4 regions of the Serratia sp. GW822-FHT06E05 genome follow, and region 2 is predicted to be linked to each of the others. Evidence: predicted binding sites of a transcription regulator. Region 2 holds the regulator's gene; each other region holds the start of a gene.
What was found. Region 2 encodes CRP, which controls carbon source genes, mostly activating them, when cyclic AMP is high. Its sites were predicted from a motif close to ATGTGANNNNNNTCACAT; they were not measured.
Positions count from the first base shown of each region.

Region 1: yrbN (protein YrbN) is a predicted target of CRP. The motif match lies at 1,511-1,528, and genes of this name have one in related genera.
Region 3: adhE (bifunctional acetaldehyde-CoA/alcohol dehydrogenase) is a predicted target of CRP. The motif match lies at 1,619-1,636, and genes of this name have one in related genera.
Region 4: AC1RKC_RS12490 (PTS mannitol transporter subunit IICBA) is a predicted target of CRP. The motif match lies at 1,483-1,500, and genes of this name have one in related genera.

Region 1 is NZ_JBXALM010000009.1:161,447-164,607, forward strand. It holds gene AC1RKC_RS19375 (DEAD/DEAH family ATP-dependent RNA helicase) at 1-1,434, opposite strand, end outside; gene yrbN (protein YrbN) at 1,424-1,504, opposite strand; gene nlpI (lipoprotein NlpI) at 1,621-2,505, opposite strand; gene pnp (polyribonucleotide nucleotidyltransferase) at 2,634-3,161, opposite strand, start outside.
Region 2 is NZ_JBXALM010000011.1:189,075-192,235, forward strand. It holds gene AC1RKC_RS21590 (YccS/YhfK family putative transporter) at 1-1,498, opposite strand, end outside; gene crp (cAMP-activated global transcriptional regulator CRP) at 1,553-2,185, opposite strand; gene AC1RKC_RS21600 (OsmC family protein) at 2,565-2,972, shown strand; gene AC1RKC_RS21605 (phosphoribulokinase) at 3,010-3,161, opposite strand, start outside.
Region 3 is NZ_JBXALM010000001.1:10,792-13,952, reverse strand. It holds gene AC1RKC_RS00060 (ABC transporter substrate-binding protein) at 1-34, opposite strand, end outside; gene AC1RKC_RS00055 (YchE family NAAT transporter) at 726-1,370, opposite strand; gene adhE (bifunctional acetaldehyde-CoA/alcohol dehydrogenase) at 1,895-3,161, shown strand, end outside.
Region 4 is NZ_JBXALM010000004.1:88,170-91,330, reverse strand. It holds gene AC1RKC_RS12490 (PTS mannitol transporter subunit IICBA) at 1-1,233, opposite strand, end outside; gene AC1RKC_RS12485 (DUF3053 domain-containing protein) at 1,767-2,486, opposite strand; gene AC1RKC_RS12480 (Fic family protein) at 2,764-3,161, shown strand, end outside.

The DNA of each region.
Region 1 (3,161 bases), on a different contig from region 2:
TGGGCGATCTGCGCCACCATCACGGCTGTCTGGACGTGCGTCACGACGACGGTCGCTGCCGCGGTCGTCACGGTCGTTGAATTCACGACGCTGACGTGGTTTGAACACGGGATCCGGTGGCAAGATCAGAGGACGTTCGCCCTGTGCCATTTTCAGCAGTGCTGCGGCCAGGGTTTCCATTTCCAGCTCTTCTTCCGGCTGCAGTTTAGCCAGCAGTGCGCGGTACATGTCCAGATCGCTGCTTTCCAGCTGTTGCTGTACTTTAGCGGCGAACTTGGCCAGACGACGCTCACCCAGCAGTTCTGCGTTTGGCAGCTCAACTTCTGGAATGGTCAGCTTCATGGTGCGTTCGATGTTGCGCAGCAGGCGGCGTTCGCGGTTTTCTACGAACAGCAGCGCACGGCCGGCACGACCAGCACGGCCGGTACGGCCGATACGGTGAACGTAAGACTCTGAATCCATAGGGATGTCATAGTTTACCACCAGGCTGATACGCTCAACGTCCAGGCCACGAGCAGCAACGTCGGTTGCGATCAGGATATCCAGACGACCATCTTTCAGGCGCTCCAGGGTCTGCTCACGCAGTGCCTGGTTCATGTCGCCGTTCAGTGCTGCGCTGCTGTAACCGCTGCGCTCCAGCGCTTCAGCCACTTCCAGGGTCGCGTTTTTGGTACGAACGAAGATAATCGCCGCATCAAAGTCTTCCGCTTCCAGGAAACGCACCAGCGCTTCGTTTTTACGCATGCCGTGCACAGTCCAGTAGCTCTGGCTGATGTCCGGACGGGTAGTGATGCTGGATTGGATGCGCACTTCCTGCGGCTCTTTCATAAAGCGGCGGGTAATGCGACGGATCGCTTCCGGCATGGTTGCGGAGAACAGCGCGGTCTGATGTTCAGCCGGGATCTCTGCCATGATGGTTTCTACGTCTTCGATAAAGCCCATGCGCAGCATTTCGTCGGCTTCATCCAGCACCAGACCGCTCAGGTTAGAGAGGTTCAGGGTGCCACGCTTCAGGTGGTCCAGCAGACGGCCTGGAGTCCCTACTACGATTTGCGGGCCCTGACGCAGAGCGCGCAGCTGCACGTCATAACGCTGGCCGCCATACAGGGCCACGACGTTAACGCCATGCATGTGTTTGGAGAAATCAGTCATCGCTTCAGCAACCTGAACCGCCAGTTCGCGGGTCGGTGCCAGCACCAGGATCTGAGGTGCTTTCAGGGAAGCGTCAAGGTTGTGCAGCAGTGGCAGCGAGAATGCTGCAGTTTTACCACTACCGGTCTGTGCCATGCCCAGCACATCACGGCCGTTCAACAGGTGAGGAATACACTCAGCCTGGATCGGTGAAGGTTTTTCATAGCCCAGATCGGTCAGGGCAGAAATGATCGGAGCAGACAGCCCCAGGTCAGCAAAAGAGGTTTCAAGCTCAGTAGTCATGTACACGTGCCTCATTAATAATGGCAGCCAGTCTACATAACTCGTCGAGAAAATTTTCAGTCATTTTCATTGAAAAGTGTGAACCGGCTCAAATTAGATTATAAAACGAACAAAAAAGCCCTCGCCCGTTAAGACGATAACTTTGGCAAAAAACCAATGTATATCAGGCTGATAGTTGTTCGTCAGCTATTGCTGGTCCGATTCCGATAGGTCGTCTTGTTCTTGGCCTAACAGCGCCAATTCCAACAATGCATAGCGGTGCTCAACGAAGTTATGAACGTTGTTAGCGACCGTCAGTTTGAACAGCGCCGAAGCGGTGTCCTTGTCCCCCAGACTTAGGTAATGCTTACCTAAATAGAAGTCAGTTTCACTGAGATGCTCAGCGAGCGAAGTGTTATCCGTTGCATCTGCCTTGAGCCTTTCCATCAGCGTTTTTTCACTGATGTTGCCCAGGTAGAATTCGACAATATTCCATCCCCATTGCCCTCGGTTCGCTTTGTCATAACGCTGCTGGAGCGCTACGTCAGCCTTCTTGGGATCGATTTCTCTTTCCACCAGATAAAGCCACAACGAACGGAAGGGATCGTTTGGGTCGTCTTGATAAAACGCCTGCAGATCATCCTGCGCCAACGGGAAGCGGCCGCCATAATACAGTGCGATGCCCCGGTTTAAACGCGCGTAATTGTAAGTTGGATCAAGCTCTAGTACAGAATCAAACGCTTCATAGGCAGCATCAAAATTGCCTGCCTGCGTTAAGTAAATGCCCAGGTAGTTGAAAACTTCTGGCATATCAGGACGTATCGCCAGCGCTTGCGAGAAATCATTGCGCGCCAGTGCACGTAGCCCGAGGCTATCATACAGCACACCGCGCTCATATAAAAGCTGCGCACGCTCATCGTCCGTCAGTGCCCGGCTGGCAAGTATTTGTTCCATGCGCGCCAGGATCACTTCCTGCTGCAGAGTTGGCTGCAACGGGATCGCCAAAACTTCGTCTTTACGCCAATCATGGTTGCTGCATCCTGCCAGCATGAGTGCTGTCGCAACGTAACACCAGCGCAAGAAAGGCTTCATTTCCCACTCCCGAAGACAAACATTGGATGAACATCCTTTCATCCGTTTGCTAATACGCAAGCATCCTACCCGCGCGATACGAACAGCTCCCAACCCCATGGCCGGGAGCTGTAAATCTATCTATACAGTTATTCTGCTTCAGGCGCAGGTGAACCTGCTTCTGGTGCGGTCGCTTCTTTGATGCTCAGACGCACGCGGCCCTGACGGTCAACTTCCAGTACCTTAACCGGTACTTCCTGACCCATCTGCAGATAGTCGGTCACTTTCTCAACGCGCTTGTCTGCGATTTGAGAGATGTGCACCAGACCTTCTTTACCGCCGCCGATCGCCACGAATGCGCCGAAATCAACGATACGGGTAACTTTACCCTGGTAAATACGGCCCACTTCGATCTCGGCAGTGATCTCTTCGATGCGGCGAATAGCGAATTTCGCTTTCTCACCGTCGGTAGCAGCGATTTTCACTGTACCATCATCTTCGATTTCGATGGTAGTGCCGGTCTCTTCGGTCAACGCACGGATGACAGAGCCGCCTTTACCAATCACGTCTTTGATCTTGTCCGGGTTGATTCGGATAGTGTGAATACGTGGTGCGAACTGAGAGATATCGCCACGCGGAGTGCTGATAGCCTGTTCCATTACGCCCAGGATGTGCAG
Region 2 (3,161 bases):
TGCTGCCGAACACCAGTACGCAGCCGATCAGCGTGTCGATCAGGCGCGGCACCAGGAAGTGGGTGCCGTTCAGTGCCAACAGTTGCAGGGTGTAAACCGCCGTCACCGTAAAGCCAATTACCGCCAGCCCGTAATTTTTACGTGAAACCAGATAGGCCAGCAGCGTGATCACCAGCATCACGCCCAGCGTCTCAGCCTCGGGCAGCTGCAGTTGCAGTAACCCGGCGGCAATCACCAACCCAACCAAGGTGCCGAGCGCACGGTGCTGGATGCGCACCCGGGTGGCGTTGTAGCCGTTTTGGCTCACCAGCATGATGGTCAGCAAGATCCAGTAAGGTTTTGGCAGATTGAAAATCATGCCCAGGCTGCTGCCCGCTGCCAGGGTGACTCCCAGCCGGGACGCATTGCGCAGGGCGTTGGATTTGAACGACAGGTAACTGACCAGCGCGGGCCAGAATGGCAGACGGTTTTGATTGGCCATCAGATCGCGTCGGTAGAGTGGGTGCTGGGTGCGCAGCAGGCGGGCGATGCGGCTGAAGTGGTAATAACAGAATTGGCCGACCGGGTTGTCCGGGTGCTGTGTCGCCACTTTTTCCAGGGCTGCCAACTCATGGTCCATGTTGAAACGCTGAGAATGCTGATGATAGAGGATATAGTGCGCTACCGTGCGCAGCCGATTGGCAATCACCTGTGCATTGCGGCGGATAATGGCTTCGGCCTGGCTCTGCTCTACCAGTTTTTGGACCTCTTCCGGCAGGTGCAGGCTGACGGTGATATGTTCCTGCAAATCCAGCGCGACCTGAAAGGTGCGTTGCAGGCGCTTTTGTTCGAGATTGCTGGCATGGGGCAGAAAATTAAGCTGCTGATACAGCAAGGTGATCAGGTCCATGACCTTTTGCTGGCGCACCAGCAGCGGTGGTAAGGCGGTCTGCGGATCGGTGTGCTGGGTCAACAGCGAATATTTGGCTTCGAAGTAGTCCGCCAGCTCCAGATAGAGCTGATTGAGCGACTCGCGCATCGGTTGCTCTTTCCACAGCTTGAACCAGAACCAGGTAAACAGGCCGTACCAGGCGGTACCCACGATATATAATACCGGCGCGTGCCAAAGCGGTACCGTACCGGCCATGCTGAGGGAGAAGATGGCGGCAACCAGCGCGGCGGGCAGCAGGCGGGCGTGCAGTGGGCTGATTTCGCCGCTGACGCCAAGCAACAGTGCCAGGCCGAGCATCAATGCGGGCAGCGGCACTTGCCACAGCAGTGCCTGTTGCAGCAGCAGGCTGCTAAGCGCAAAGAGCGAACCGCCGACGATCAGGCGTTTAAAGAAACGTTTGTGGGGCGTGTCCAGCCCGGCGATGTTGCAGCAGGCGGGAACCAGGGAAAATAGCAGGCCGTATTGCAGTTGGCCGATCAACAGCCCGAGCAGAACCGGCAGGCACAGCACCAGCGTTTGTCGCAGTGCATAGTTGACTTCCGGATGATAAATCAGTCGGCGCCACATGATAAATCGGGGAATAAAAAAACGGCGCGAATTATCGCGCCGTTTTTTCAGTGATTAACGGGTGCCGTAAACGACAATAGTTTTGCCGTGAGCGGAGATCAGGTTTTGATCTTCCAGCATTTTCAGAATACGACCCACGGTTTCACGAGAGCAACCGACGATCTGGCCAATTTCCTGACGGGTGATTTTAATCTGCATGCCATCCGGATGGGTCATGGCATCAGGCTGTTTCGCCAGGTTCAGCAGGGTTTGCGCGATGCGGCCCGTAACGTCCAGGAAGGCGAGGTTACCCACTTTCTCAGAGGTTATCTGCAGGCGGTTTGCCATCTGGGCAGACAGGCGCATCAGGATGTCCGGGTTTACCTGAATCAGCTGGCGGAATTTCTTGTAGGAAATTTCAGCCACTTCACAGGCGGTCTTCGCCCTAACCCAGGCGCTACGCTCCTGACCTTCTTCAAACAATCCAAGCTCGCCGATGAAATCCCCCTGGTTAAGGTAGGACAGGATCATCTCTTTACCTTCTTCATCCTTAATCAGCACCGCGACGGAGCCTTTGACGATGTAGTAAAGCGTTTCGGCTTTTTCACCTTGGTGAATCAGCGTACTTTTGGATGGATATTTGTGGATATGGCAATGAGACAGGAACCATTCGAGAGTAGGGTCTGTTTGCGGTTTGCCGAGAACCATTCGCTGTTATCCTCTGTTGTTATCGCTGCCTTGTGTCACAGGGGTCAGAGTTCCCTGTAAAACGTGCTGTCGCCGTTGTTTTAATGGTGGCTATCAGCAGGTTTTGAGGCGTGTCATAAATATACGCTGTCGCTCTAGCATATTAACTTGCCGGGAGAGCTGCAAGCTACATTCTGTTAACATACCGGTAAAGGAGCCTTTCCCTGGGAGTTTCCCTGAAATCAGTGTCCCGGAAAGATTTATTGCGGCTCTGTTTGTAGCACAGAGTGAGGCGGGTGTCTCGTGTTGTCTCGCTTCAGCATGATTAGCATCAGGTTCCGTTGCCAGTTTCTATGCGAAAGCGTACTCTGATTTTAAGAAATTAACCGGAGTGACCAGCATGCAGGCAAGAGTTAAGTGGGTGGAAGGGTTGACGTTTCTGGGTGAATCCGCGTCTGGCCATCAGGTATTGATGGACGGCAACGCTGGTGATAAAGCACCCAGTCCGATGGAAATGGTGCTGATGTCAGTAGGGGGCTGCAGTGCTATCGACGTGGTGTCGATCCTGCAAAAAGGACGCAACGACGTGCGTGATTGCGAGGTGAAACTGACCTCTGAACGCCGCGAAGAAGCGCCACGGTTGTTTACCCATATCAACCTGCATTTTATCGTGACCGGCAAAGATTTGAGCGACAAGATCGTGGAACGTGCGGTCAACCTGTCAGCTGAGAAGTACTGTTCGGTTTCACTGATGCTGAGCAAAGCCGCCAGCGTGACCCACAGTTTTGAAATCCGCGACCTGGCGTAACGGATAAAGGGGGCGCGGTTGTACCGCGCCCCGTAGATTACTCGATTTTTTTTCCTTCCAGCAGTCGCTGCACCAGCGGCGCCATGATCAGTTCCATCGCCAGCCCCATTTTGCCACCCGGCACCACCAGCGTATTGATATGCGAGATAAAAGATCCCTGCAGCATTGCCAGCAGATAAGGGAAGTCAA
Region 3 (3,161 bases), on a different contig from region 2:
TAGCCAATGGAGTACGCTTTCGGGTTTGCTGCATGGTCGAGGCTCCTTTTCACCAACAAGCATTGCTTATCGATATTCGTGAAGTATTTATAAGAATTCTAAATAAACAGACACCAGCAAAAATCATTCCCACTTTGACGACGCAATCGCGTTAATTGCGCGTAGAAAGTTGCTCGGAAATTAGCAGAAGGCAAATTCCATAGCCAATAATTTTTACAGAAATGTTAAGCAATTCTCTTTTATTGCATCAAGCCCGATCTGTACCCCCCGGACGAGGGTGACAGTCACACAACATAACCAATTGATTTTAATTAGATAAAATAAAGCAAGCCTTATCCTGACGGCACGAAGCAAACTGGCAAAACAGACAAAGAAACATTCAGTTAACAAACCGACCGTTCAAAGAACAAACACCTGCTTATGTGCGGTTAATCACTAATAACACCTGGATGAAAGCGAGACAAGCCCTACAGAATGATGTGATTAAATTAACAGCGGATTTGATGTTAGGAGGCAGAAAAAGGGCAAAAACTGGGGAGGATAAGGGGTAAAAACAACGCTTAGCGTTTTTATTGAGCAACAAATTGAGATTTATGCCACATCCTGGTGCAAGTGAATAAAATTCATTCATATTGCGCACTATATTAATGCGAACCAATAATTGATTTTAATTTTTAAAATTAATTTGAGTCGCGAATCGCCCTATTCACGACTCCCTCGCCGGATTACAACAGCCCCGGGAATATGGCCTTAATACCGGTAACGATAAATTCGATACCTAAAGCCATCAGCAATAAACCCATGATTCGGGTGATGACGTTAATGCCGGTTTGCCCCAATAAACGCACCAACAAAGGCGCAGCCCGGAACAACAGCCAACAGCAAAAGGCAAACAACGCGATAGCCAGAGTAAAGCCCAACAGGTTCTGCCAGCTATGGTAGCGGGAACTCCAAACGATGGTGGAGCTGATCGCACCCGGCCCGGCCATAAGCGGTAGTGCCAGTGGCACAACGCCAATGCTTTCGCGGATCGCGCTTTCTGATTTTTCCTGTTTGTTCTGTTTGTCTTCCCCCAGTTTGCCGCTGATCATCGACATTGCAATGGTAACCACCAGGATGCCACCGGCAATGCGGAAGGAATCGATTGAGATGCCGAACATGCGCAAAATCCCTTCCCCCAAAAATAGCGAGGTCCACAGGATAATGGCGACCGACAGATTGGCGGTCAGGTTGGTTTTGTTGCGCCCGGCAGCTGCCTGGTAGCTGGTCATGCTGATAAATACCGGCAAAATGCCCACCGGGTTCACCAGCGCAAACAGGCCGACAAAAAATTTAATGTAGCCGGAAAAATCCAACAGAGATTGGCCCACAAATGACTCCGCTTTAATAGCTTTAAAAGTGACACTGCCTACGCGCGCTAATGTAATGGAATTGCCACAGGTTATCCATTGGTCATCAGCAGGATTTTTATCTATTAATACGTGTATTGATAAAGCAAATCACCATTGTTAACGTAATGTACGGTTTATGATTTTTTATGTTGAAAAAAGTGCCTGACATCGCAGTTATTAAGAATGATTCTCAAAACCCATGGCTGAATGGTGTCAGCATGCGATTTTTTTGATTTAAATCACATAATCACTACCCAAGAGTAGTTAAGCTCTTAGTCGTAGTCAGGGAGTAGAACAGGTTAAGGAAAAAGTGGCATCTCTGTTCGGCCCGCTGTCTTCTCCTGCTGAGGCATCGGGTAAAGCTCTTTAAGCAAATCAGCAACATGCAGCACAAAAAGATGGGAAACCTTTGTTTTTAAAACAGCATTTTCCACCGATCTGTCTATACTAGTTGCTCGCACGGCTGATTTACTGAAAGAGTTTAACATTATCAGGAGAGCATTATGGCTGTAACAAATGTCGCTGAACTGAACGAGCTAGTTGCACGTGTCAAAAAAGCCCAGCGCGAATATGCCAACTTCACTCAAGAGCAAGTTGATAAAATTTTCCGCGCTGCTGCCCTCGCCGCTGCCGATGCCCGTATTCCTCTGGCTAAAATGGCCGTTGAAGAATCCGGTATGGGTATCGTTGAAGATAAAGTGATCAAGAACCACTTCGCATCAGAGTTTATCTATAACGCCTATAAAGATGAAAAAACCTGCGGTATCCTGTCTGAAGACGATACTTTCGGTACCATCACCATCGCCGAACCTATCGGCCTGATTTGCGGTATCGTACCCACCACCAACCCAACTTCGACGGCCATTTTCAAAGCGTTAATCAGCCTGAAAACCCGTAACGGCATCATCTTCTCTCCGCACCCACGTGCGAAAAACGCCACCAACAAAGCGGCTGATATCGTGCTGCAGGCAGCGATTGCCGCCGGTGCGCCAAAAGACATCGTCGGCTGGATCGATCAACCTACCGTTGAACTCTCCAACCAGCTGATGCACCACCCTGACATCAACCTGATCCTGGCCACCGGTGGCCCAGGCATGGTGAAAGCAGCCTACAGCTCCGGCAAACCGGCCATCGGCGTGGGTGCGGGTAATACCCCGGTAGTGGTTGACGAAACGGCGGATATCAAACGCGTCGTGGCCTCTATTCTGATGTCTAAAACCTTCGACAGCGGTGTGATTTGCGCCTCTGAGCAATCCGTCATCGTGGTTGACTCCATCTATGACGCAGTGCGCGAACGTTTCGCTTCCCATGGCGGCTACATGCTGCAGGGTAAAGAGCTGAAAGCCGTACAGGACATCATCCTGAAAAACGGTGGCCTCAATGCGGCTATCGTCGGTCAGTCAGCACCGAAAATCGCTGAAATGGCAGGCATCAAAGTCCCGGCAAGCACTAAAGTGCTGATCGGTGAAGTGAAGCTGGTCGATGAGTCAGAACCTTTCGCTCACGAAAAACTGTCGCCAACGCTGGCTATGTATCGCGCCAAAGACTTTGAAGACGCCGTCAGCAAAGCGGAAAAACTGGTCGCCATGGGCGGTATCGGTCACACCTCTTGTCTGTACACCGACCAGGATAACCAGCCGGAACGCGTAGCCTTCTTCGGCGACAAGATGAAAACCGCGCGTATCCTGATCAACACCCCTGCTTCTCAGGGTGGGATCGGTGACCTGTACAACTTCAAACTCGCTCCGTCTCTGACGCTGGGCTGCGGTT
Region 4 (3,161 bases), on a different contig from region 2:
GGAGATATTTTTCAGTCCGGCGTCCGCCACTTTTTTGCGCAGTACCCCGGCCCCCATGGCGCTGGAACCCATGCCCGCATCGCAGGCAACGATGATTTTACGCACCGTGGTCAGGTCACCATCCACCGCAGCATGAGCCGCAGCAGCGCCTTTAGACTGGGATTTCATCGCCTGTACGCGGCGAGTGGCCTCTTCCAGGTCATCCTCTTCTTTGGCTTTCGAAGTTTTCAGCAGGAACCCGGCAACCACAAAGGACACCACGAACGCTGCGGCTATCGCCGCCAGGTTGGCGAAGTAAGCGCCCTTAGGAGTCATCGCCAATACCGCCAGAATCGAACCCGGAGAAGCCGGAGACACCAGACCGCCGTTCAGCAGGGTCAGTGTGAACACGCCGGTCATACCGCCCAGGATCACCGCCAGCAGCAGGCGTGGATTCATCAGCACGTACGGGAAGTAAATTTCGTGGATACCACCGAAGAAGTGGATGATCGCGGCACCGCCGGCAGACTGCTTGGCACTGCCGCGGCCAAAGAACATGTAGGCCATCAGCACGCCCATACCCGGGCCTGGGTTGGCTTCAATCAGGAAGAAGATGGATTTACCGGTTTCGGTCGCCTGCTGAATGCCCAACGGCGAGAAGATACCGTGGTTGATGGCGTTGTTCAGGAACAGGATTTTCGCCGGCTCCACGAAGATTGACGCCAGCGGCAGCAGGTTGTTGGTCACCATGATGTTCACGCCGGTCGCCAGGATATGTGACAACCCTTCAACCAGCGGGCCAATGGCCAAAAATGCCAGAATAGCCAGCAGCATACCGATAATGCCGGCGGAGAAGTTGTTCACCAACATCTCAAAGCCGCTTTTGATTTTGCCGTCTACCCAGCGGTCAAAATGCTTGATGGCCCAGCCGCCCAGCGGACCGGCAATCATGGCGCCGAGGAACATCGGCATATCGGCCCCGACAATCACGCCCATGGTGGTGATAGCGCCCACCACCCCACCGCGATCGCCTCCCACCAGACGGCCACCGGTAAAACCGATCAGCAGCGGCAGCAGGTAAGTGATCATTGGGCCAACCAGTTTGGCTAAGGTTTCGTTCGGCAGCCAACCGGTAGGAATGAATAACGCGGTGATGATACCCCAGGCGATAAAGGCGCCAATGTTAGGCATCACCATGTTGCTTAAGAAGCGGCCAAAGTTTTGAACTTTGACTTTGATGTCTGGTGAAAACATAAAACACACCCCTATTGTTACGCGCTGACAATAAGAGCGCGTGATTATTGTTGTTACGATCCAGCCGTGTTGTTGCTGTATGCGAAATGGACTCTATCACGCAGTTTTTACCGTGCGAACTTCACGGAATTTTTGTGACAAACATCACACTAACACCCCCATTATCGGGGCACTTATAGTGATCATGATCACAGTTACTCAGTGTAAAAAAGCCACAACGAGAACAAAATTCGCCTAAAACCCAATTAAATGTGATTTGAGTCACATTTAATTGATGCGCGTTTGTTTTTAAATTGTGATGGTGATCACAATCTATTTTTCAGTGGCTACCGAATCCTGGCTTGAAGAAGGTCTTCCCTGTGAGCATTCATCCCGTCGGGAAATAGCGGTGCGATGAATGAAAGAAAACTACATGTCGGAAATAGATGATTAATTGAAGTGTAGTACAGATGCGTGGTGCAAGAAGTGAGCAAGCCGTTGGAAAGTCAGAAGGGAATGGCAGAAGCCGGACTGCCGGCTTCTGCGTTTGGAGATTACTGAGTAACGCTGGAGACGATTTTCTGTGCGTTAAGTAAATCCTGCTGCTTGGCCACCAGATTCGACATCATGGTGTTGTACTGCGTTGCCTGCTGGGAAGTACGGAACTGCACGCCGTTATTATTAAAGGCCACCTGATTGCCCTGGGCACGCAGGAAATCCCCCACCTGAACCAGATCCTGAACGAAGCTGGCCGTGGTCGGAATCACCGGCATCAGCGCATTGGCCGGCCCGGTAACAATCTTGTCGTACGCCTGGTTATACACGGCTTTCAGATCGTCAGGTTGCTTCAGCGCTGTCCGGGCAGTATCCGCCTGCGACTTGGCTGACTGGATTTGCTGCCCCAGCAGGTTCAGCGCCCCAACGGACTGTTGCAGCGTATCGCGCTTGCTCATGTAGTCCTGTGCGGTGCGGATCTGGTTAATCTGATCCAACGCCGGCGTCAGGCTGGCATCCAGTGATTTGGACAGTTGCTGAGAAAAACCGACCAGGATGGCGTAATCACCGGCATAGTTGCCGAACTTCTGTTTCTGATCTTCGCTCAGCGTCGGGATTTTCGCGCCGCTGCGCATCACCGTATTCTGGATGTAATCAATAAACGCCTTGCGTTGTTCCGGCTCTTTATCGCCGCAGGCAGTCAATTGCATGACCACCAACAATGCCAATACCGGGGCCAACCAACGCGCGAAAACTCTGCTCTTGATCCCTACCGCCATGTGACATAACTCCTGTTATAAACCTGCTTTTTCATCGGACTCCGTCCCTTTTGCTGCACTCCTTGCGCCTATAAGAATAGATCAACTGAATGCGATCCGATACGCGATTCACCTTTTGGTGGTTATTCTTGGGCGAAAGGCCAACATGCAAGGTGCTATACGCGCTGGCAAGGGGCTACTGTACCGACTCAGGGGCATGATACACTTTTGTATCATTTATCACCGGGCCAAGCTGCGCATGTCATCCTATCAGCCACCGTTGACCATCAGCTCACGCATGCTGCATCTGGTAACCGATGTTGGCGATCGGCTTGCGCGTTTAAAAATGCAGGCTGAGCAAGAACATGCCTTACGGCTACGCCGCATCAACCGCATCCGTACCATTCAGGGTTCTTTGGCTATCGAAGGCAATACTTTAAGTGAAGGGCAGATCACCGCCATCATCGAAGGTAAACGTATCATTGCGCCACCTCGCGATATTCAGGAGGCGCTTAATGCTATTCGTTGCTATGGAAACTTGAACAACTGGCGTCCCATGCAGGAGGAGGATTTACTCGCTGCACACCGGCTGCTAATGGCTGGCCTATTGCCAGATGCCGGACATTACCGCCATGGCGGTGTCGGGGTGATGAACGGTAAAACCGTCATTCATATGGCGCCACCTGCGGAAAGGGT